4 regions of the Collimonas sp. NPDC087041 genome follow, and region 1 is predicted to be linked to each of the others. Evidence: predicted binding sites of a transcription regulator. Region 1 holds the regulator's gene; each other region holds the start of a gene.
What was found. The regulator sigma-54, encoded in region 1, starts transcription at its own class of promoters, with help from an activator protein. The targets are predictions, from matches to a motif close to TGGCANGNAANCTGCTTT.
Positions count from the first base shown of each region.

Region 2: a site for sigma-54 is predicted at 2,751-2,768, ahead of glnA (type I glutamate--ammonia ligase). Genes of this name have one in related genera too.
Region 3: a site for sigma-54 is predicted at 2,656-2,673, ahead of prpB (methylisocitrate lyase). Genes of this name have one in related genera too.
Region 4: a site for sigma-54 is predicted at 2,500-2,517, ahead of urtA (urea ABC transporter substrate-binding protein). Genes of this name have one in related genera too.

Region 1 covers NZ_JBIUZX010000002.1:241,829-247,785, reverse strand. The annotation lists gene aroKB (bifunctional shikimate kinase/3-dehydroquinate synthase AroKB) at 1-197, shown strand, start outside; gene ACIPF8_RS04220 (deoxyguanosinetriphosphate triphosphohydrolase) at 194-1,345, shown strand; gene ACIPF8_RS04215 (DUF4197 domain-containing protein) at 1,430-2,119, shown strand; gene hpf (ribosome hibernation-promoting factor, HPF/YfiA family) at 2,289-2,639, opposite strand; gene ACIPF8_RS04205 (RNA polymerase factor sigma-54) at 2,795-4,276, opposite strand; gene lptB (LPS export ABC transporter ATP-binding protein) at 4,456-5,223, opposite strand; gene lptA (lipopolysaccharide transport periplasmic protein LptA) at 5,220-5,762, opposite strand; gene lptC (LPS export ABC transporter periplasmic protein LptC) at 5,816-5,957, opposite strand, start outside.
Region 2 covers NZ_JBIUZX010000004.1:64,344-70,300, forward strand. The annotation lists gene glnL (nitrogen regulation protein NR(II)) at 1-111, opposite strand, end outside; gene ACIPF8_RS08620 (DUF4124 domain-containing protein) at 434-952, opposite strand; gene glnA (type I glutamate--ammonia ligase) at 1,161-2,576, opposite strand; gene ACIPF8_RS08630 (rhodanese-like domain-containing protein) at 3,016-3,480, shown strand; gene ACIPF8_RS08635 (GNAT family N-acetyltransferase) at 3,485-3,949, opposite strand; gene ACIPF8_RS08640 (delta(1)-pyrroline-2-carboxylate reductase family protein) at 4,009-4,932, opposite strand; gene lhpH (trans-3-hydroxy-L-proline dehydratase) at 5,026-5,957, opposite strand, start outside.
Region 3 covers NZ_JBIUZX010000004.1:102,167-108,123, reverse strand. The annotation lists gene acnD (Fe/S-dependent 2-methylisocitrate dehydratase AcnD) at 1-366, opposite strand, end outside; gene prpC (2-methylcitrate synthase) at 491-1,654, opposite strand; gene prpB (methylisocitrate lyase) at 1,704-2,591, opposite strand; gene prpR (propionate catabolism operon regulatory protein PrpR) at 2,854-4,527, shown strand; gene ACIPF8_RS08800 (ankyrin repeat domain-containing protein) at 4,887-5,957, shown strand, end outside.
Region 4 covers NZ_JBIUZX010000013.1:78,009-83,965, forward strand. The annotation lists gene urtB (urea ABC transporter permease subunit UrtB) at 1-468, opposite strand, end outside; gene ACIPF8_RS20755 (hypothetical protein) at 749-1,081, opposite strand; gene urtA (urea ABC transporter substrate-binding protein) at 1,137-2,390, opposite strand; gene ACIPF8_RS20765 (calcium:proton antiporter) at 2,847-3,929, opposite strand; gene ACIPF8_RS20770 (hypothetical protein) at 4,037-4,651, opposite strand; gene dapA (4-hydroxy-tetrahydrodipicolinate synthase) at 4,659-5,603, opposite strand; gene ACIPF8_RS20780 (hypothetical protein) at 5,654-5,957, opposite strand, start outside.

The sequences.
Region 1 (5,957 bases):
CCGGTTTGCCGACCGAGGCGCCGAATCTTGGCGTGCAGCGCTGGCTGGAGTTGATGCAGGTCGATAAGAAGAACGAAGACGGGCAGATCAGGTTCATCCTGATGAAACCCCTGGGCGGCTCTCTGATCAGCGCTGCGCCGCAGGATGCGCTGCTGGCGACCATCCAGCAACTGGCTTCGGGAGACATGCCGCGATGAACCCGGAAGCGTCTCTCGCCACGTATGCCGCACATTCTGCGCAGTCGCGAGGACGCTTGTTTGACGAAGCGCCTCCCAGCGCCCGCACCGAGTTCCAGCGCGACCGCGATCGCATCGTCCATTCCACCGCTTTCCGCCGGTTGGAGTACAAGACCCAGGTGTTCGTCAATCATGAAGGCGACCTGTTCCGCACGCGCCTGACCCACAGTATTGAAGTAGCCCAGATTGCGCGCTCGATTGCGCGTAACCTGCAACTGAATGAAGACCTGGTGGAAGCGATTTCGCTGGCCCACGATCTCGGTCACACGCCGTTTGGCCATGCCGGCCAGGATGCGCTGAATGCCTGCATGGAGCCGCATGGCGGCTTCGAGCACAACCTGCAAAGCCTGCGCGTGGTGGATCAGCTGGAACAGCGCTACGGCGCGTTTGACGGCTTGAATCTGATGTTTGAAACCCGCGAGGGCATCCTCAAGCATTGCTCGCTGGCGAATGCCCGCAAGCTCGGCGATATAGGTCAGCGTTTCATCGACCGCAAGCAGCCGGCGCTGGAAGCGCAAGTGGCCAACCTGGCCGATGAGATCGCTTACAACAATCATGATGTCGACGACGGCTTGCGCTCGGGTTTATTGACACTGGAGCAGATGAACCAGATCGATTTCTACGCGTTGCACAGCCGCGAAGTAGAGCGGATTTTTCCTGGATTGACGGGGCGGCGTGCGATCAATGAAACGGTGCGGCGCATGATCAATGCGTTGATCACCGACCTGATCCAGACATCGCAGGAGCGAATCCAGGACGCGAAGGTGCAGACGCTGGACGATGTGCGCAATGCGCCGCCGCTGATCGCATTTTCCGACGGCATGGCGCAGCAGGCTGCCGTTCTCAAGCGCTTCTTGCGCGAAAACCTGTATCGGCACTATCTGGTCAATCGGATGACCAGCAAGGCGCGCCGCATCGTGGTGGAATTGTATGAATGTTTTACCGATGAACCCGCATTACTGCCGCCGGACTATCAATTGCCGGCCGATGGCCAGCACAGTCCGCAGCAACAGGCGCGCCAGGTTGCCGACTACATCGCCGGCATGACCGATCGCTATGCGATACGTGAACATAGGCGCCTGTTTCTGGTGGACGAAGGGCATCTGTAAAGGTTGCACTGAAGCCAAACGCATCATCGCAGCAGCTTGGGTTAGACTTGGTTGTTATCTACTTAACTTTATCAAGGATCAATTATGCGTCGCGTATACCAAACAGCAGTGACATTGACTCTGGCCTTGTCGGCAACTGCCGCGCTGGCTCTATCGTTGAGCGACCTGAGCAACCAGGACGCCAGCAGCGGCCTGAAAGCCGCGTTGCAAAAAGGAGCGGACGTTGCCGTCTCCAAGCTGGGCGTGACAAACGGCTTCCTGAATAACGACAAAGTGAAAATCGGCTTGCCGGGTATACTTGAGAAGGCGCAGCCAATACTGAAAATGACTGGCAAGGGCCAGCAGCTGGATGATCTGGTGGTGTCGATGAATCACGCTGCAGAATCGGCTGTGCCGCTGGCCAAGCCGCTGTTGATGAATGCGGTCAAATCGATGTCGGTGACGGATGCAAAAAACATCCTGACAGGCGGCGATACTTCCGTGACCGATTTTTTCAAGCAGAAAACCTCGGCCGAATTGGGCCAGAAATTCCTGCCTATCGTCAAAGGCGTGACCGATCGTAACGGCCTGTCGGCGCAATATAACGCGATCATGGGACAAGTCGGCAAGACCGGCATGGTGCCGGCCCAGCAAAGCACGGTGGAAGGTTATGTGACCCAGCGCGCGCTGGATGGCTTGTACACCATCATCGGTGAAGAAGAGAAAGCGATTCGCCAGGATCCGGTCGGCGCCGGCAGCGCGATCATCGGCAAGGTATTCGGTGCGTTGAAATAATCGCTGCTTTTGCGGGGCCGTGCCGCACGGCGGCGCGATCATCGGCAGGCAAGTAATTCGGGCTGCAGTGTCGCCCGTAAAAATAACTAAGGGCGCATTGACTGCGCCCTTGTTCATTCATTGGCGCGAGCTACTGAGCTCGTACGCCGGAGTTCGATTGACGGCCGGTTCAGGTCGCGGCGGGTAGGTCTTCCGGGACATGCTTGATGGAATCATGCTGATGATCCTGCATCTTGTCCTTGTATTTGATCACCTGGCGATCGAGCTTGTCGATCAGTGCATCAATGGCGGCATACAGGTCGTGAGCGATGCTTTCAGCATGCAGGTCCTTTCCTTTTACGCGCAGATTGATTTCCGCTTTTTGGCGCTTTTCTTTTTCAGTGATTTTGTCGACGGTCAGAATCACGCTGATATCGATGACCTGGTCGAAGTGACGTTTGATACGTTCCAGCTTGCTTTGTACGTATTCGCGAATGGCAGGGGTTAATTCGAGGTGATGCCCACTGATGGTGAAGTTCATACAGCGCTCCTATGAAGAATATTGCTGGCGGTTCTGAACAGGTTGCGTTGAATCTTTAGGCGAGCAATCAAGAGCGGACTGCTCTGGCAAGAATCGGTAAAACCCGCTTTGTCTGAACACAGCAAGGGTAAGCTCTACAATCAAACCACAAAAAACTACAAGGCCTTGCGTAAATTAACAGACGGAATCTTTAGTGCTTCGCGATATTTTGCGACGGTGCGGCGGGCGACCACCATACCTTGTTCCGCAAGCATGTCGGCAATCTTGCTGTCAGAGAAAGGATTTTTTGAATCTTCTGCTCCTATCAGTTGTTTAATGAGTGCCCGTATCGCTGTTGAGGAAGCCTCTCCACCTGCCTCAGTAGCAACATGGCTGCCGAAGAAATACTTCAGTTCAAACATCCCGTGGGGAGTGAGCATGTATTTCTGAGTGGTTACACGAGAAATAGTGCTCTCGTGTAGACCCAGTGTATCAGCTATTTCACGCAACACAAGCGGCCTCATTGCGACCGCGCCGTGTGAAAAGAAGTTCCGCTGGCGCTCGACAATTGCCTGCGCCACTCGCAGGATAGTGTCGAAACGCTGCCGCATATTCTTGATCAGCCACTTGGCTTCCTGCAGCTGAGAAGTCAGTGCGCCTTCCCCTTTGCTTTGCCGCAAAATGTTGGCATATAGAGCATTTACGCGCAGTCTAGGCATGACGTCATTGTTCAACATGACCTGCCAGCCTTGCTTTGAGCGCCTGACGATGACGTCCGGCACTACGTAGTCGGAGGTGTTGGCGGCGAACGGCGCGCCGGGGTGAGGATTGCATTGCTTGATGACGGTCTGCGCTTCGCGCAGGTCCTCGTCATCACATTCAAGCGCTTTCTTAATCTTATTGAAATCGCGTTGCGCAAAAAGCATCAGGTGATCTTGCACAATCGCCAATGCCAGGCGACGCGTGACAAATGGCACTTTGACAAAGCGATTGATTTGCAAGGTCAGGCATTCGGACGCATTGCGTGCGCCGACGCCGGCCGGATCGAAGCTTTGCACCATGCTCAGCGCCGTCGATAGTTCCTCGACGTCAATCTCCAGCTCGGCCGGCAGGCGCTCATGGATTTCCTCCAGCGACTCTTCCAGGTAGCCGTTGTCGTCCAGCGCATCGATCACCAGTTCGACCAGCGCCCGATCGCGCAGATCGTGGACGGTTTCACGCATCTGCTGTTGCAGGTGCTCGCGCAAAGTCGATTCGTGCGCTTCTAGCTGTGGCCTTGCGTCTTCATCGTCCGGGGTTTTGGCGTTACGGGCGACATCGTCGAAACTCCATTCGCCCTCGCTGCTTTCGGGCGCGTTGTCGCTGGCCGCAGGGGTATCGAAACTGGCTTCGACTTCAGTCGGTGAGCTGCTCACTTCACTGTCGCCGACCGGCGCATCCATGGTCGAGGTCGAGCCGCTGATGGCGCCGTCGGCGAGTAGACGCACGGAGTTGTCGAGCGGGTCGTCGACCCGTTCCAGCAGTGGATTGTCGGAGAGTATTTGTTCCAGCTCCTGATGCAGTTCGAGCGTGGACAATTGCAATAGCCGGATCGACTGCTGCAATTGAGGCGTCAGCGCAAGATGCTGCGAGGTGCGTAGCTGGAGTGATTGTTTCATGGCTCTCGTGCGGACAATTCACTTCTATTCTTAACTGCGGGACTGAACTTGACGGCTGCAACAGCACAGCACGTCAATCTGTCCACGGCGCATTGGACAACGGATAATTTATTCAGAAAATAACAAGCAGAATTCAAGCTATGCCTTAGCGCGGCACGATTACGCTGCAACCGGCGTGTCTACATGCGGAAATGCTCGCCCAGATATACGCGTCGTACCGATTCGTCGGCAATGATGTCGTCCGGACTGCCGCTGGCCAATACGCTGCCCTGGTTGATGATATAGGCGCGGTCGCAAATGCCCAGCGTTTCACGCACATTGTGGTCGGTGATCAGTACGCCGATGCCGCGCTCTTTCAGGAAGCGTACGATGCGCTGGATTTCGATGACGGCGATCGGATCGATCCCGGCGAATGGTTCATCCAGCAGCACGAAGCGGGGATTGGTCGCCAGCGCCCGGGCGATCTCAACACGCCGGCGTTCACCGCCGGAGAGCGATAGCGCCTGGCTCTCGCGCAGTTTTTCAATCTGCAATTCATGCAACAGCTTCTGCAACTGTTCGTCGATTTCTGCCTTGGTGAGCGGCTTGCCGTTAGGCTGCTGCAGCTCCAGCACAGCGCGGATATTGTCTTCCACCGTCAGCTTGCGGAACACCGATGCTTCCTGCGGCAGGTAGGACAAACCAAGCACGGCGCGGCGATGGATCGGCAGGCGCGAAATGTCGACGCCGTCGAGATCGATCTCGCCGCCATCCGATGGCACCAGGCCGACGATCATGTAGAACGACGTGGTTTTGCCGGCGCCGTTCGGCCCCAGCAAACCGACCACTTCGCCGCACTGGACGTTGAGTGAAACGTCATGCACGACCTGACGCGCACCGTAGCTCTTCTGCAGACCTTTAACGATCAGGTTGCTAGGGGTCCCAGGTGTCCCGGGCGTGGCGCTCATTGGGCAACCTTCGGACGTGGCTGGATCACCGCGCGGATGCGGCCGGCGCCCGGTTGGCTATTGCCATTGACGGTATTGTTGACCGAATAGAATTCGGTGCGGCTGTCGTAGGAGATGAATTCGCCGTTGACTTCATCGGTCGGCTTGTCGCCCTGCAGGCGGCGCATCTGCGCTTTCGAAAACAGCTTGGTGACTTCAGTCTTGCCATCGTATTCGATGCGTTCGGCATGGCCGTCGATCCACAGGTCCGGGCCACCGTCGCGTTTTTGCTTGAACGTGGCGAGCTTGCCTGGATCAGCGTACAAGACGGCGTACTGGTAGCCGGCCGGATCGGTGGTCACCACGACGCGGTCAGCCTTCATCAGCAGCGTGCCGCGCGTCAGCACCACGTTGCCGGTGGCGACGTTGACCTGCTTGACATCGTCATACGTGAGCTGGTCGGAGTCGATCAGCGTCGGTTTGTCGGAGTCGGCTTTTTCCGCATGGGCAATGCCCACGGCGCTAAGCAGCAACAGAGAAAGCAAAAATAGTCGTTTCATGAAAAATCCTGGGTAAAGGATGGAACCGCATACATAAATTGTGTGGCTTGCGCTTAATGCGGCTTTGGCGGAAAGACGCCGTGCACCTTGCTGAACATTTTCAGCACGCGCGTGGAATTATTAAAATACATGCCGGTGCCGTTCAGTTTCGATTGCCCCAGCGTGATTTCTGCCGGCAGATCGGTTTGCATGACA
Region 2 (5,957 bases), on a different contig from region 1:
GGCGGCGGCATTGGCAAATACCAGGCGTCCCTGCCGATCGAGCAACAGCACGGCAGACGCCAGCAGGTCGAGGCTGGCAAGCGCCGATCGTTCAGCGGTTTTTGTGGGCATCCGAGGTTCCTATAAGAAAACGTAGTGCAAGCGCATATCCGGCCGGATTCGACGCCGCCATCAAATCGCATTGGAGATGCTGGAAAACACGATGGCGCTGATGGCACCGGCACGATTCGCTGCATTTGAATGGTGCATTTTCCGAGCATAACAAGCTTTGCGAGCGATGTCGGCATGGAATATACAAGATCGCAACATTATGGTGCGTCCGGCATCGGCCTGGTCCGAAAATCGAACCGATTCCTGCCACGCCCGGCAGGCAAAAATAAAGGCCGCAATAGCGGCCTTATGAGTAAAGCAAGGTTGATACCAAGCAGATGAGTTATTTCAGATTCGCCAACTCGCGGTTGAGCGCCTCGATATTTTTCTCGCTGCGCGAGATGTCTTCTTTCATCGATGCCACACGTTCCTGATACTTGGCGTAGTTTTTCTCATTGCCTTGGCGCTCGGGCGCGCCATCGTTGTAGTCTTTCTTGAGGTCAGCCAGGCGCTGTTGTTCATTTCTCAATTCATCCTGCAAGATCTGACGGCGATCATTGTCGCGCGCTTTTTGCGTGCCGTTATCCACTTTAGGAAAATCCGACGGCGTGCTGGCTGCCGGCTTGCTCGAAGCTGCACCACCGCCACCACCCGTGCTCGGCTTGCTGGATGAACTGACAGTCAGCGGCGGCAGGCTCACGCGTTTGCAGCCTTTGGTGTCGCCGGTGTTCTTGTATTCCTTGACGCCATTCTGGTCAACGCACAGAAACACTTCGCTTTGGGCGTGAACACTGCCAGCAGCGATGCCGACCACGGCCAGCAGCAGAAATTGCCGGGAAAAACGCAACATAGGACGCTTCATAGATTTTCTTCGCAATTCAATGGAGACGCTAGTTTATGCCAAGAAACTGGCAATGACAAACCATCCTGCAGATTCATATCATTGCCGAAAACCAGTCTGAAAAAGCAAAAAGGACAGGAAAACCTTTCCTGTCCTTTTATTTCATCGATCTCGCTGAACTGCCGGCCTTGCATGATGCAAGAGCGGCGGTTCAAACTTGCGAAACGACTTATACCGAGTAGTACATGTCGAATTCGATCGGGTGGGTTGTCATGCGGAAGCGTTGAACTTCCTGCATCTTCAGATCCAGGTAAGCATCGATCATGCTGTCGCTGAATACGCCGCCACGGGTCAGGAACTCGCGATCCTTGTCCAAGGCTTCCAGTGCTTCGTCCAGCGAAGAGCAAACGGTTGGGATCAGCTTGTCTTCTTCTGGTGGCAGATGGTACAGATCCTTCGAAGCTGCCTCGCCTGGATGGATCTTGTTCTGCACGCCGTCCAGACCTGCCATCAGCAATGCCGCGAAGCACAGGTATGGGTTAGCCAGTGGATCAGGGAAACGGGTTTCGATACGACGGCCCTTTGGATTGGCCACGTGTGGAATACGGATCGAAGCCGAACGGTTACGTGCCGAGTAAGCCAGTTTGACCGGTGCTTCGAAACCTGGAACCAGACGCTTGTACGAGTTGGTGCCTGGGTTGGTGATCGCGTTCAGTGCCTTGGCGTGCTTGATGATGCCGCCGATGTAGAACAGTGCGAATTCCGACAGACCGGCATAGCCGTCGCCAGCGAACAGGTTCTTGCCGTCTTTCCATACCGATTGGTGCACGTGCATGCCGGAACCGTTGTCGCCAACGATAGGCTTAGGCATGAAAGTGGCAGTCTTGCCGTAGGTGTGAGCCACGTTCCAGACCACGTACTTCAGGTTCTGGGTCCAGTCGGCTCGCTCAACCAGGGTCGAGAACTTGGTGCCGATTTCGTTTTGACCGGCGCCAGCCACTTCGTGGTGATGCACTTCAACCGGAATGCCCAGCGATTCGAGGATCAGGCACATTTCCGAACGCATGTCCTGGAAGCTGTCGACTGGTGGCACTGGGAAGTAGCCGCCCTTGACGGTTGGACGATGGCCGGTGTTGCCGCCTTCGAGCTTGGCGCCGGTGCTCCACGATGCTTCTTCGGAACCGATCTTGACGAAGCAGCCCGACATGTCGGCGCCCCAACGGACGTCGTCGAAAATGAAGAATTCTGGTTCTGGACCGAAATAGGCTGTGTCGCCCAGGCCGGACGATTTCAGGTAGGCTTCAGCGCGCTTGGCGATGGAGCGTGGGTCACGGTCGTAGCCCTTGCCGTCGGATGGTTCGATGACGTCACATTGCATGAACAATGTGGTTTCTTCCATGAACGGATCGATGTTCGCGGTATTTGGATCTGGCATCAGCAACATGTCGGAAGCTTCAATACCCTTCCAGCCAGCAATAGAAGAACCGTCGAATGCATGACCCGATTCGAACTTGTCGATATCGAAATGGGAGACTGGAACAGTTACGTGCTGCTCTTTGCCCTTGGTGTCAGCGAAGCGAAAATCAACGAATTTGACTTCGTTGTCTTTTGCCATTTTCAAGACTTCTGCGGCCGTCATTGCCATGTGAATCTCCTAAAGATGAAAGTACTTGCATAAAAGTACTGCAGTTTTTAAATTGTTCGCCATGCTCAAGATCTGTTGCGCGCGGCTTGCAGCGTCGCAGTAACATCATGGTCAGGCAGTGAGCAAACTATGACCGGACAGCAATTCAGTACGACCAGAACTCAGTGCAGGATGATAGCAGAATCCATGCCACCATCCGTTTTAAGCGCGAGGCTTATTCGGCCTAGTAATATGCTTGCTTGAAAGGCTTAATATGGCGTTTTTCCTGCATCTGGCATGATGACTGCATCAATTTCGACTTACCACATTGGTGCACTTAATAACGGAAGCACTATTTTCGTGCGTTTACTGAATTTGAATTAAGTTACGCACATAATTGGTGCACTCAAATCCGGCGACATATTAATTTACTAATACAACAAATTTCTGGAGCGATACCATGACAACCCGCGACGAACTTCTCACCACAGCCAGGCAACGCGGCCAGGAAGGCCGTCTGCCCTACGCCGGCGCCGTCACGCCGAACGAAGCCTTTGCCTTGTTGCAGGATGATCCCGCGACGATATTGGTGGATGTCCGCACCAATGCCGAACGCGACTGGGTCGGCCGGGTGGTGATTAGTGAAGTGCAGCATGCAGCGGTGCAGTGGTCGCAATATCCGGGCGGTGTCCAGAATGCGGATTTCCTGGCGCAACTGGCGCAGGTCGCGGAAAAAGGCACACCGTTGCTGTTTCTCTGTCGTTCCGGCGTGCGCTCGCAACATGCCGCCAAACTGGCGACCGAGCATGGCTATACCAACTGTTTCAATATCCTGGAAGGCTTCGAAGGCGACAAGGATAACAACGGCCATCGCAAGAACGTCAACGGCTGGTGCAAGGCAGGCTTGCCTTGGTTAGGCGCTTAAGGGCTTAAGTTTTTTGCAGGGCCAGGATACGGTTCTCGTATTTCTGCTCTTCGAACTCGTGCCAAGTCATGCCGATATCGGCGAAGCCATAGGCCTTGTAAAAACCCAGGGCCTGCGTATTGCCGGCCCAGGCCGTCAGCCACAGCCGCTCGCCGGCATTCCGGATGGCGTGGTCCAGCAGCGCGCGGCCTATGCCGCGGCCATGGAAGTGCTCCTGCACATAAAGCGTATCGACCTCGACGCCGCCATAATTGTTCGTGGCGCATGGCGAATCGAGGTCGAGCAGGATATAACCCAGCAGATTCTCGTCGCTGACGTCGACGAACAGACGGTAATCGGGATCATCGATCAGGTCCTGGAAATACGCCGGCGTAAACGTCAACAATACTTCCCGCGCAAGATCGTCGCTGACGCCTTCGGTCGCGTAGGTGTGCAGCCAGACCTGTATCGACAACGCGGTCAGGCTCATGCAATCAGTTTTTAACGCGTCCCGAATCAAATGCTCTCCTCGTTTATCTAAGCGCGGCGTCAATCTGCAAACGATGCAATCGCCACCCGCGCAGCGGCCAGATCCCAGGCCGCCTGTCCAACGGTTTTATACACCGGCAACAACGGTTGCTGCACAAACCCGTGCGCCAGCACATCCGGCAACTCGCGCACTTTATCCCAATCGATCTTTGCCTGCAGCAGATCGCCAGCCTCATGTTTGGCGCTGGCCAGGCAATCCACCACCACCGTGCGGCTATGCAAAAGTTCGGCTGGAAACTCCACCATGTCGGGCTTGAACGCGCCGACGCCGATCGCCAATGTGTTCGCTGCGATATTCACTGGGATCACCGCGCTGCGTGACGTGGTTAGCGCTATCATGACATCGACAGGGGGTACATCCGAGGCCAGTGCAGCAGCAGCCAGCGGCTTGACCGTAATCTGTGGATGGCGCAGCTGCAGTGCATCGCAAAATGCCTGGGTCTTCTGCAAATCGCGCGCAGATACCCAGAACTCATGGACACCGAAATAATCGATCAAGCCATCAGCATGGGCGATCGCCTGCACGCCGGTGCCGATCAACAATGCCGATTTCGGCTTGACCGGCAACAACGCCTCGATGCCAAGCAGGCTTACCGCAGCGGTGCGCCGCGCGGTGACAGTTGGACCATGCAGCAACGCCAGTCGGCGGCCGCTGGCGGCATCGAACACCACCACTTCACCCTGAATTGCCGGCAGCTGATATTGCGCATTATTGGCGTGCACGGTAATCAGCTTGGTCATGCCGATATCGGCGGCGACAGCCGGCATGCACAGCAGCACGCTGGCCGGATCGATTTCCACCACCATCCGCTCGGGGGCATTGATCTCGCCTTCCCGCAGTTGCTGCGCGACCTTGACCAGCGCTGGCACCAGCTCGGAATAAGGCAAAGCGGCGGCGGTACTTGCGGCGTCAAAAATTTTCATGCTTTTCCTCTATGTGCCGAACCGGATTGAGGCGCCACCGCAGCGTGGCGACGTCCTATCTCCGTTCGACATTACGCTCAATCGGGTAACTGCTCAACGCAAGAAGAAACCTTGCGGGAAGGGATCGCTGTCTTCCAGCACCCACTGATTGAAGCCCATGATATGCGCATTGCCGGTGACTTCGGTAATCGCAGCGTCGAACTCGCCGACCTTCGCGGTCTCGATGACCTTTACCCGGAAACAGCTGCCGACGATGCTCTCGTTCACCAGCGTCTGGTTCAGGGCCAGTTTCCCGCGCAGGAACAATTGCGCAGCACGGCCCGAGGTGCCGGTGCCGGTTGGCGAGCGGTCCACTTCGCGATCGGCAAAGATGCAGACATTGGCCTGGTCCGCCGCCGGATCGTTCGGCGCGCCGTCGACAATGGTGCCGTACAGGCTGTCCAGCCCGGGTTCCAGCGGATGCTGGATCTTCACCTTGGCCTTGACCGCCTGCTTGGTTTCCGCGCCCAGCTGGATCAGGCTGCGCACTTGCTCCGGCTTGATCTGGACATTGGCCTGGTCGGCGTTCATGTAGTAGTAGAAGGCGCCACCGAAAACGATATCGCCGGTTACCTTGCCAAAACTTGCGGTCTCGACTTCAACATCGCGTTGGTAGATGAATGCCGGTACGTTGCGGAAGGTGACATCGCCGGCACGCTGGCCATCCCACTCGACCTGGGCTTCAATGAAACCGGCCGGCGTATCGAAGCCGATGCGCGTCAGCGGTACGGTGCGCTCAACGTGATTCAACTCCACCAGCACTTTGCCCAGCGCGATGATGCCGTGGCCGCACATGTCGCTGTAGCCTTCGTTGTGGATGAAGATCACGCCAAAATCGGCCGCCGCAGTAGTTGGCGGCAGCAAATACGCGCCGTACATGTCGGCATGACCGCGCGGCTCGTTCATCAGGAACTGGCGCAAGTCGTCGCGCTGCTCCTTGAGCCAGCTGCGGCGTTCCAGGATCGTCTTGCCGGGAACTGGCGGCA
Region 3 (5,957 bases), on a different contig from region 1:
CAGCGAGTGGTCCACTACCAGTTGCGTCGGCACCACCGGGTTGACCAGCGCCGGATCGCCGCCTTGCAAGGCAATCGCATCGCGCAGGCCGGCGAGGTCGACCAGTGCAGTCTGGCCCAGGATGTCGTGGCACACCACGCGCGCCGGGAACCACGGGAAGTCGAGGTCGCGTTTGCGTTCGATGAACTGTTTCAGGGAGTCGGTCAGTGTCGCCGGGTCGCAACGGCGCACCAGGTTCTCGGCCAGCACACGCGAGGTGTACGGCAGTTTATCGTAGGCGCCAGGCTGGATCGCATCGACAGCTGCCCGCGTGTCGAAGAAATCCAGCTTGGTGCCGGGCAGGGGTTTGCGGTTTGCTGTGTTCATGGCTCAGTCGGGAAAGGAAAATATCACCTTGCTTCGTCATTCCCGCGAACGCGGGAATCCACATTGCTGACGATGGAAGGGAAAATGGATTCCCGCGTTCGCGGGAATGACGGAGATTTTAACGTTAGCGTTTGGCGATCGGCACAAACTCCAGATTGTCCGGGCCGACATAGTTGGCCGATGGACGGATGATCTTGTTGTCAATGCGCTGTTCGATTATGTGCGCGGCCCAGCCGGATGTGCGGGAAATCACGAACAGCGGTGTAAACATCGCGGTCGGTACGCCCATCACGTGATACGAAACGGCCGAGAACCAATCCAGGTTCGGGAACATTTTCTTGACTTCCCACATCACGCTTTCCAGGCGCTCGGCGATGTCGAACATCGCAGTCGATCCGGCTTGCACCGATAGCTTGCGCGCCACTTCCTTGATAACCTTGTTGCGCGGATCGGAGACGGTGTAGACCGGATGGCCGAAACCAATCACCACTTCCTTGTTCTCTACGCGGCTGCGGATATCGGCTTCCGCTTCGTCTGGATTGTCGTAACGCTTCTGGATTTCCAATGCCACTTCATTCGCACCGCCGTGCTTCGGACCGCGCAGGGCGCCGATGGCGCCGGTGATGGCCGAGTAAAAATCGGAACCTGTGCCGGCGATCACACGGCTGGTGAAGGTGGAGGCATTGAACTCGTGTTCCGCGTACAGGATCAGCGACACGTGCATTGCCTTTTCCCATGTGGCCGATGGCTTCTCGCCGTGCAGCAGGTGCAGGAAATGGCCGCCGATGGATTCGTCGTCGGTTTCGACTTCGATGCGCTTGCCGTTGTGGCTGAAGTGGTACCAGTACAGCAGCATCGAGCCGAATGATGCCATCAGGCGGTCGGCGATGTCGCGTGCGCCTGGTGCATTGTGGTCATCTTTTTCTGGCAGCGTGCAGCCCAGCACCGAAACACCAGTGCGCATCACATCCATCGGATGCGAGGCGGCAGGCAACGCTTCGAGCGCCGCCTTGACGCTGGCCGGCAGGCCGCGCAAGGATTTCAGTTTGGTCTTGTAGCCCTTGAGTTCAGCGGCAGTCGGCAACTTGCCATGCACCAGCAGATAGGCAATTTCTTCGAACTCGCAGGTGTCGGCGATATCCAGGATGTCATAACCACGGTAGTGCAGGTCGTTGCCGGTTTTACCGACCGAACACAGCGCAGTATTGCCGGCGGTGACGCCAGACAGCGCGACGGATTTTTTTGGCTTAAAGGGGGTCGACTGCGCAGTTGCTTGTGCTTCACTCATTTTTTAGTCTCCTGACGGAAGGGAATCGGGGTGTCTTGAAATCGGGGCGTTATTTCTTTTGTGCGGCAAACAGGGCATCCAGATGCCGCTCGAAATCGTGATAGTTGATCCGCTCATACAATTCCATGCGGGTCTGCATGGTGTCGATCACATTCTTTTGCGTGCCGTCGCGGCGGATCGCGGCGTAGACGTTTTCTGCCGCCTTGTTCATCGCGCGGAACGCTGACAGCGGATACAGCACCAGGCCGACATCGGCCGATTTCAGTTCATCCACAGTAAACAATGGCGTCGAGCCGAATTCAGTGATGTTGGCCAGCACAGGCACCTTGGCCGCGGCGGCAAATTGCTTGTACATCGCCAGCTCGGTTATCGCTTCCGGAAAAATCATGTCGGCGCCGGCTTCAACGCAGGCAATCGCGCGATCCAGCGCGGATTCCAATCCTTCCACTGCCAGCGCATCGGTACGCGCCATGATGACGAAGTTGTCGTCGGTGCGGGCATCGACGGCGGCCTTGATGCGGTCAACCATTTCCTGCTTGCTGACGATTTCCTTGTTCGGACGATGGCCGCAGCGCTTGGCGCCGACCTGGTCTTCGATGTGGATCGCCGCCGCGCCGAACTTGATCATCGATTTGACGGTGCGCGCTACATTGAAGGCGCTGGCGCCGAAACCGGTATCGACATCGACCAGCAAAGGCAGATCGCAAACATCGGTGATACGGCGCACGTCGGTCAGCACGTCGTCCAGATTGGAAATTCCAAGGTCAGGCAAGCCCAGCGAACCGGCCGCGACGCCGCCGCCGGACAGGTAAATGGCTTTGTAACCAGCACGCTTGGCCAGCAAGGCGTGATTGGCATTGATCGCGCCGATCACCTGCAACGGGGATTCTTCCTGTACCGCCTTGCGGAAGGCGGCGCCTGCGGAATGCTGACTCATGTGTTCTCCTGATGAATGGCTGGTTGTTTCATGCAGATGTCTGCACGATGGATCTTCCTGCTATAGAGCAATCGCCATGCCACGCAAGTAACGACTCCCGGGGGAACGTGCCAGGGATTTGAATAGTTTCATTAAATCAATGGCTTATGATGATTTTTTGTTGAGGATAAAATCCATCTGATGCCAAATTGAGCAATTGATTTGTTTCATTCGATGTTACATTTACGTGTATTGAAACATTGATGTTCCACATATTTGAAACATGCAACATCCACTTCCTCCCCGCCGTAAGCTCGGCGATGCCAATGATCCTGCTAGCGCCAGCCAAAAGCCGGTGATCTGGACCGTTTCGGTTTCGCGCCTGTCAGACCTGTTCCGCGACATTACGCTGGAATACGACGATCGCGCGACCATCGAACCCATCTATCTCGGTTTCGACGACGCCGCGCGCTACATTCGCGAGCGGATGGAAACCGAGCGCTGCGACGCCGTGATTGCCGCCGGCTCCAACGGCGCCTACCTGAAAAGCCGGCTCTCGGTGCCGGTCGTGATCGCCAAGGCCAGCGGCTTCGACGTGCTGCAGGCATTGGCGCGCGCGCGCCAGATCACGCCCGACATCGGCATCATCACTTACCAGTCGACGATGCCGGTGCTCAAGGAATTCCAGAACGCCTTCGGTTTCAACATCCAGCAACGCGACTATGCGACAGAAGAAGACGCACGGGCGCAGATAAATGAACTCAAGGCCAGTGGCGTCAAGGCGATTGTCGGCGCCGGCCTGATCACCGATCTGGCCGAAGAAGCCGGCCTGGCTGCGGTCTTCGTCTATTCCGCGACATCGATCCGCCAGGCCTTCGACGACGCGCTGGAAATTGCGCTGCTGACGCAACTGGAATCGAATCGCAGCCAAGGCCATGGTCGCAATGCGCCGGTGGCCGACACGCTGCGCGCCAAGCACGGCCTCAACGACCTGCGCGGCGATTCGCCGATGATGGAAACCCTGCGCCAGTCGATCGTGCTATATGCGAAATCGCAAGCCACGGTATTGATTCAAGGCGAAACCGGCACAGGCAAGGAACTGGTCGCCCAGGCCATCCACCGCGAAAACCCGCGCGCACTAGCCGGCAACAAGCCGTTTGTCGCCGTCAACTGCGGCGCAATTGCGGAGTCGTTATTGGAATCGGAACTGTTCGGTTACGAAGAGGGGGCATTCACCGGCTCACGTCGCGGCGGCCATGCCGGCCTGTTCGAAGCCGCCCATCGCGGCACATTGTTCCTGGATGAAATCGGCGAAATGCCGCTGCCGTTGCAAACCCGTTTGCTACGGGTGCTGGAAGAGCGCGAAGTGGTAAGGGTAGGCGGCACCCGGCCGATCCCGGTCGATGTCCGCATCATCAGCGCCACCCATTGCGATCTCGAACAGCGCGTACGCGAAGGCCGCTTCCGCGCAGACCTGTTCTACCGCCTCGCCGTATTGCGCCTGACGCTGGCGCCGCTGCGCGAACGTCCCGAAGATCTGATCGTTCTGGCCGAATGGTGTTTGAAAAAAGCGCTGGCCGCGCTAGGCGCTAGGCCACATCCAAACCTGCACGCCGAACTCGTCGCCTGCGCACCCTTGCTCGGCGCGTATGCGTGGCCTGGCAATGCGCGTGAGGTGCGCAACCTGATGGAAAGGCTGGCGCTGTTTTTGGCAGCTGAGCCGCTGCAGGCGCTGTCGCCGGCTTTCATTATCAGCGTTGCGCCGGAGTTTGCTGCGCGGACATTGTCGCCTGCGCTGGCGAGCGCACCGATTGCTTCAAGTGCCGCGTCAGAGGACGCTGAAAGCATTGCGGATGTGTTGGCACGTTTCAATGGCAATCGTGAGGCGGCGGCCAAACACCTTGGCATTAGTCGTACTACGCTTTGGCGCAAGATCAATAGAGATAGGTGGAGTTGAATAGTTCTTGTAAACCCAATTAATAAAATGGTTTGCATTCCTATTAAATGAAATGTACCCGCACTGATACCCGCAAAAACAATTCTTTATCTATCTCATTAACTTCCGTGATTGGTCTCTTGACCAAGCCTTAAATAAAGCGGGCTGTCGTCGTCAGGCTTTTCATTTGTACCCGTCACAAACTCGCCTCAATTGCTTCATCTTGTATTTGAACTTTAGATCCAATGAATGCCGATGCTCGACTACCTCGTCATTGTTAGAAGATAAATGAGTTCTAGTTGCAATGGAATACACATTTCTAATGCTCTTACTGATAATATTGCTGAAAATAAACTAACTTTTGGTGAGGAATTGTAGTTATGCAAAAAAATGGCGGATCTATGGCGAAGATTCTCAAGGCCACCGTATCAATTGCGGGGTGTTTGTTGATTTTTATAGTGACGGGGATTTCAACCGCAGCAACGAAAGAGTCGGTGGCGCAAAGCAAACAGGACGTCAAAGCGGCTGGTGACCTACTTAACTCTTGGCACGGGGAAGGACAGCTTCTGGAGCAGGCGCAACAGAAACTTGCAGAAGCGTTAAAGTTGGACCCTCAAAATTATTTTGCGTTTAAGGAGCTAGCGCGCCTTCAGATAATGGCTGGCTACATCAATTCGCGCAATGTAAAGAATGGAACATATTTCTACACGATTGGAAATTACGTACCGGGAACGCTTGATACGGCAGAAGCGCTGGCTCGTGAGTCGATTCGGATCAACCCAAGTTTTGCAGAAGGCTATGTTTATCTTGGATATATTCAGATGGAGCAGACTCAACTTGATGACGCTGCGAAGTCGTTGACTCAAGCGGAGATACTTGGAACCGACGACCCATGGCTACAACTGAACTGGGCTTCCCTGAATATTGCCCGAGGTGAGTTTTCAGCTGCCACCGAGCGGTGGCGGCGCGTGCTAAAAAGCGGCACTTCCAACAAAAAGGCGTTGTCTTCAGCGTATGGCTTTTTAATCAGGAGTTACAAGCAGTCGGGAGACGCCAGCAAGGTTGTCGCGCTTTATAAGAAGCAAATCAAACTTCGCCCAACCAATGCTTGGCTACGTGGGGAGTACGCGGACTATTTGAGTGCAACTCTCGGCCGAAATGACGAGGCAATCGAGCAGGCCAATGCGGCACTGAAGGTTATGGATTACGGCATGGGGCGGCGTATTCTCGCGTTTGCCATCTATCGGAAGTGGGCTGACATGGTGGCGCAAGGCGCTGGGGCCGGCGCGGAAAAATATTTTCAAACGGCCTTGGCGATTGAACCGCAACTCGATCAAGTTATGGCTTATGGGACGTCGGAGGCAATGGGGGAGCAGTTGGCAAAGGCGCTTAGCTCTAAGAAGGGCGTCTCCGTTGATGCGCGAGCCGAGGACGGATCGACTGCACTTCTC
Region 4 (5,957 bases), on a different contig from region 1:
ATCGCTTTCCTTGTGGAGTGCTTTGCTGATCAGCGGGATCTGGGCTGGGTCGGCATTTTTCATCAAGTCGGTGGCTGCGGCCATGCGCAGTTTGCGATTGCTTGAGAATAGCTTGAGGCCGGAGAGGGCACCTTCGACTACGCCGCGCAGGCGGTTGTTGACGCTGATGCCTTCGGCGTCTTCTGGCGTCGGCAGGGTTTGGTCGGTGGCGGGATTGAAGGCTTGGGTATCGTCGACGATCAGTACCGTGCCGTCGGGCCGGGCGTAGAGGGCGTCGGTGTTGAGGGCGTTGAGTATCTTGAGGGCGTCGTCGTTGGCGAGGGCGGCGATCTGGTTGACGGCGGCGATGCGGGCGTCGGGGTCGTCGCCGGCCAGCGGCTTAAGCAGGGCGGGGTCGATGGCGGCTTGTGCCAGCAGGGGTTGCAGGCACAAACTTGCGATAAGAATGATTTTTCTTAGGGTTTTCATTAGTTTGTTTTTGCCAGCGGGTTGTGCTTTTTTACTGTCTCGGAATCACACTCAAAAGCAATTAAACGGGGGCTAGAATTAAATGGGGTCAGAGTCAAATTAATTGCACGTAGTTAAATGGGGTCGGAGTTTTTTTTCGGCGGGGTCTTGCCGAAAATTACTCTGACCCCTTTTAACGGGCCACGGAGTGAGTGCGGTGGTGCATCTACAACTGGCGCTCATCGTTACTTAATACTGTCACTACTCCGTGGGTGCTTGCCGGGGGCGGCCCGGCAGCCGCTCACTTTCTTTGCTTCGCCAAAGAAAGTAAGCAAAGAAAGGCGATCGCACAGCCGTTGCCCGCCGTTGGCGGGTTCCCAAATGAGCCGCGCGCCAGTCGGATGGGACACAAACTCGCTTCGCTCAAACATGTGTCCCATAATTCCCGACTGTCGCACGGCGGGGACCATAGGGAAGGCAACGTCAGCATGCGAAAAGTCAAAGGCAACTGCAACTGCAACTGCAACGTCAAAAGCAACTGCAACTGCAACTGCAACTGCAACGTCAAAAGCAACTGCAACTGCAACTGCAACTGCAACTGCAACTGCAACTGCAACTGCAACTGCAACTGCAACTGCAACTGCAACCGCAACTACAACGTCAAAAACAAACCCCGCTGGGGGCCTCTATTAGAGTTTTTGCTTGCCTTCATTCCCCGGAATGTAAGGGCTCCAAGGTTGGGCGCGGATTGTGGTTTTGGTTTTGCTGACTACGTTGAATTGGCCGTCGGCTTTGATTTCGCCGATCATCACTGGTTTGTGCAGGTGATGGTTGGTGGCGTCCATTTCCAGTACATAGCCGGATGGGGCGTTGAATTTCTGGCCGGCCATGGCGGCGATGACTTTGTCGGTGTCGGTGGACTTGGCTTTTTCTACTGCCTGTTTCCACATGTAGATGCCGACGTAGGTCGCTTCCATTGGATCGTTGGTGACTACCGTGCTGGCGTTCGGCAGGTTCTTGGCAAGCGCGTAGGCTTTCCATTTCTTGATGAAGGCGGCGTTGACCGGGTTCTTCACCGATTCGAAGTAATTCCACGCTGCCAGGTGGCCAACCAAAGGCTTGGTGTCGACGCCGCGCAGTTCTTCTTCACCTACCGAAAATGCGACGACTGGAACGTCGGTCGCTTTCAGGCCGGCATTGCCGAGTTCTTTGTAGAACGGCACGTTGGAATCGCCGTTGATGGTGGAGATCACAGCGGTCTTGCCGCCGGCGGAGAATTTCTTGATGTTGGCAACGATGGTCTGGTAATCGGAATGGCCGAACGGTGTGTAGACTTCATCGATGTCGCTGTCCTTGACGCCCTTGCTATGCAGGAAGGCGCGCAGGATCTTATTGGTGGTACGTGGGTAGACGTAGTCGGTGCCGAGCAGTACGAAACGCTTGGCGCCGCCGCCTTCCTTCGACATCAGGTATTCAGTGGCCGGGATCGCCTGCTGGTTTGGCGCCGCGCCGGTGTAGAACACGTTTTTCTCGAGTTCTTCGCCTTCGTATTGGACCGGATAGAACAATAGACTGTTGAGTTCCTTGAACACTGGTAACACGGATTTACGCGATACCGAGGTCCAGCAGCCGAACACTACCGATACCTTGTCCTGCGAGATCAATTGACGCGCCTTTTCGGCAAACAGCGGCCAGTTGGAAGCTGGGTCGACCACGACCGGTTCCAGTTGTTTACCCAATACACCGCCATGTGCGTTGATTTCCTCGATAGCCATCAAGGCTACATCCTTGAGCGAGGTTTCGGAGATAGCCATGGTGCCGGACAACGAGTGCAGGACGCCTACCTTGATGGTGTCCGCAGCAAATGCGGAGGGCAGCCAGGAACCCGAGGCAAGTGCGAAAGCGCCGAGCGCGGTAGCTTTTAAAACGGTGCGACGTGACATGATTTTCTCTCCCTGTAAATGAACTCTAGAAATAGAACTAAAAACGGACCAAGAAAGCAGCGCGCCCAACAGCAGGCAAGAACAGGAATGCGTTGACTACCTATTTCCTATAGCAGAATGCATGCCAATCAGATGGCAAGGCGCGACGCCACGTTTTCAGTGCTGGAGCTTGAGATTTGGGCAATGTTGGCGCAACGGCGGTTGTCAGCGCCCATATTTGGTGAGATGGCCTGTTACTGATGTATTGACGCACCGGCGTGGTGCCGAAAGACGGCGCGGCACCCCGTTGGGGCGTCAGGAAGCCTGAATAGTGCAAAAAGTTGGGTGTCTGGCGCGCAGATCGGCAAGCGTGACCTGTTTCAGGACATGAGTGGAGTGCTTGGATGGGAAAGGCGGGTTACTGCGGCGGGGCCAGGTGGTTGAACCAGTTCCGCCGCAGTAATGTGGTGCGATCCCTTAAGGGACGATGGTAGTAAACAGATAGACGGCAAAAATGACCAAATGCACTGTGCCTTGCATGACCGTGGTACGTCCGGTGCCGAGCGAGAAGGTGGCGACGATAAAGGACAACAGCAGCAGCACGGTGGATTTGATATCCAGGCCGAGAGTCAGGGTCCAGCCGGTGGCGAGCGAGACGATGGCCACTGCCGGGATGGTCAGGCCGATGCTGGCCAGCGCCGATCCGAGCGCCAGGTTGAGGCTGGTCTGCAAGCGGTTGGCGCGTGCCGCCCGTACTGCGGCCAGCCCCTCCGGCAGCAGCACCACGGCGGCGATGATGATGCCGACCAGCGATTTCGGCGCGCCGACGCTGGCGACGGCGGTTTCCAGCGTTGGCGCCAGTGACTTCGCCAGCAGAACCACGGCGCCCAGGCAAATCAGCAGCAAGGCAGCGCTGATTGCAGCTACTTTCCCTGAAGGCGGAGCCGCATGCACGTCTTCATTATTGACAGCTTCTTCCGGCAGAAAGTAATCGCGGTGCCGCACCGTCTGCACCAGCACGAAGGTGCCGTAGAGAATCAAGGAAATAACGGCAATAAACGCCAGCTGGCTAGGCGTGTAGAACGGCCCCACCGCGCTTGAGGTGTAGTTAGGCAGCACCAGCGTCAGTACCGCAATTGCCGCCAGTGTGGCGAGGGAGGCGCTGACCCCCAACAAGCCGAAGCTTTGTTCTTTATGGTGGCTGGCGCCAACCAGCAGGCAGATGCCGACGATGCCGTTGAGGATGATCATGATGGCGGCAAAAACGGTATCGCGCGCCAATCCGGTGGTTTCTTCACCGCCGGTCAACATCAGCGACACGATCAGCGCCACTTCGATCAGCGTCACTGCCAGCGCCAGCACCAGGGTGCCGTAGGGTTCGCCAACGCGATGGGCTACCACTTCGGCATGGTACACGGCAGCCAGGACGCTGCCGAGCAGGCCGATAACCAGAAGTATTGTGTAGGCGCTTCCTAGGTTAAAGGTGGCGCCGCCAAGAAACAGCCAACCGGCAATCGGGGCTGCAATGGACCAGATGGGGAGAGAGGTTGAAATTTTCATACGCCGATTTGACACGTACCGGGCGTTTTTTGCAAGCGTTGATTAATTGCTATGGATTCGCAGGAACTGCTGGCCGGACCATGTCGCGGCCACGGCGGCTTTGATGATCAGGCGCAGACGGCAGCAGCGCAGCCGGCATAAATGGAATGGTACAGGGCGCCGACAGACGCATCGTCGACCCTGCTCGCCGACAATTGAAGGAATCGGACATTTCCTAGCTGCTCCGAGAATGTGGAGAGCAATCCCTGCCCAGCCGCGCTTTGCATATCGTCGACCAGTAGCAGCGCCGGCAAATCCGGATTCCAGGTTCTGGCGGCGTGGATGGTGGAGAGCAGTTGCCGATCGGTGTGCCATTGGCTGGTCTGGATGGCAAATACGGCCAGTTGCGCCGTCGCCAGTACATAGAGTGAACTGGCGTCTTCCAGTTTCGGCATATCGACGACGATGTCGTGATACTGGATTTTGGCCAACGCCAGTTCAGCTGCAATATCCTCTGCGGCGACTTCGCGTAATTCCGCCCCGGTTTTGATTGCTGTCGCCAGCCAACTGTCGTTGGCGGCCATGTCTGGCTGTTGGCCGTTCCGTGGCGTCGCCGTTTTCTTGTAGATAAACAGTACATTGCGGCCGGCCCGTGCCCGCCGGCGGGCGATCGATGCCGCCATTGAATTGAGCGGATCGGACGAGGTAACGGCAGATGTCGGGGATGAGATGGTCAGGATCATGATGCTGTTATCTCACCAGCCCCAGCCGCCTGGATTCGCTGGCCTTATGCAGTTCGGGCTTGCCGATTTTTTCGACGGGCGGAATCGCCATCGTTTTTTCCAGCGCCTTGCCCAGCTTGACCAGGCCGGTTGCCGACATCGGCGTCATCGGCAATCGCAGTTCGTCTTGCAGCAGGCCCTGCATGGCCAGCGCCGCCTTCAGCGGCGCCGGATTCGGTTCTGAAAACAGCACCTGGATCAACGGCAGCATTTGGCTGAACAAGGTGCGCGCAGCTACGATTTGTCCATCGCCAACCAATTCGTGCAAGTGTACGAACAGGTCAGGGCGAATGTGGGCAGCGGCGGAGATCGCTCCGTGAGCGCCAAGGCAGAGGGTGCTGAACAACATGGCGTCGTCGCCGCACAAGATCTGCAGACCGGTGCGATTGATCAGTTCCGTGGTTTGCGCGAGATTGCCGCCGCATTCCTTGATGGCGACGATGTTGGTGCAGCGCTGCAGCGCAATCACGGTACTGACATCGATATTGACGCCGGTCCTGGATGGGATGTTATACAGGATGACCGGGCTTTCCGCGGCCGCGGCAATCGCTTCAAAGTGCAGGCGTATGCCTTCCTGCGAAGGCCGCACATAAGATGGCGCGGAGATCAGGAATCCGTCTGGACGAAGGGCATTCAGGCGCGTCACCTTTTCGGTGACCGCGCGCGTATCGCTGCCGCTGATGCCCATCACCACCGGGCAGCGATCCTGCACTGCTTCCATGACCGCGCACAGCATCTTGTCCTGTTCATGTTCATTCAGCACCGCCGCCTCGCCGGTGGTGCCGCATACAACCAGGCCGTGGATGCCGGCGCCGGACAGGCGCAATGCGAGTTGCTGGGCGCTGTAAAGATCGAGTTTGCCTTGGCGGAAAGGCGTGACGAGTGGAACCCAAATACCTTCAAAGGTGGTCATGGTTTTAGTTTGCAATGTGGATTGATCTTGTTTGAGGCGGCTGCTTGCGCTCAGGTCGGCAGTACCGGGGTAATGCGTCCGAATTCGGCTTGCGGCAGGGTGCGCAGGATATTGCCGATGACGGAATCGATGGATGTCTTGCTCAGGCACAGCCAGAATTTCATTTTTGTTGCATGGTCGACCGGCTTGACGCGCATATAAATCAGCAGGTCGCCGCAAGTACTGACGATGACGCGCCGTAATTCTGAAACCGATGCTGCATCGACCGTGATGCGCATCATGAAATCTTTTTGAGTCGGAAGAGATTTGCCGCGAATGGGGTCGAGCTGGAAGTGCGAAGCAGATGCTTGCATT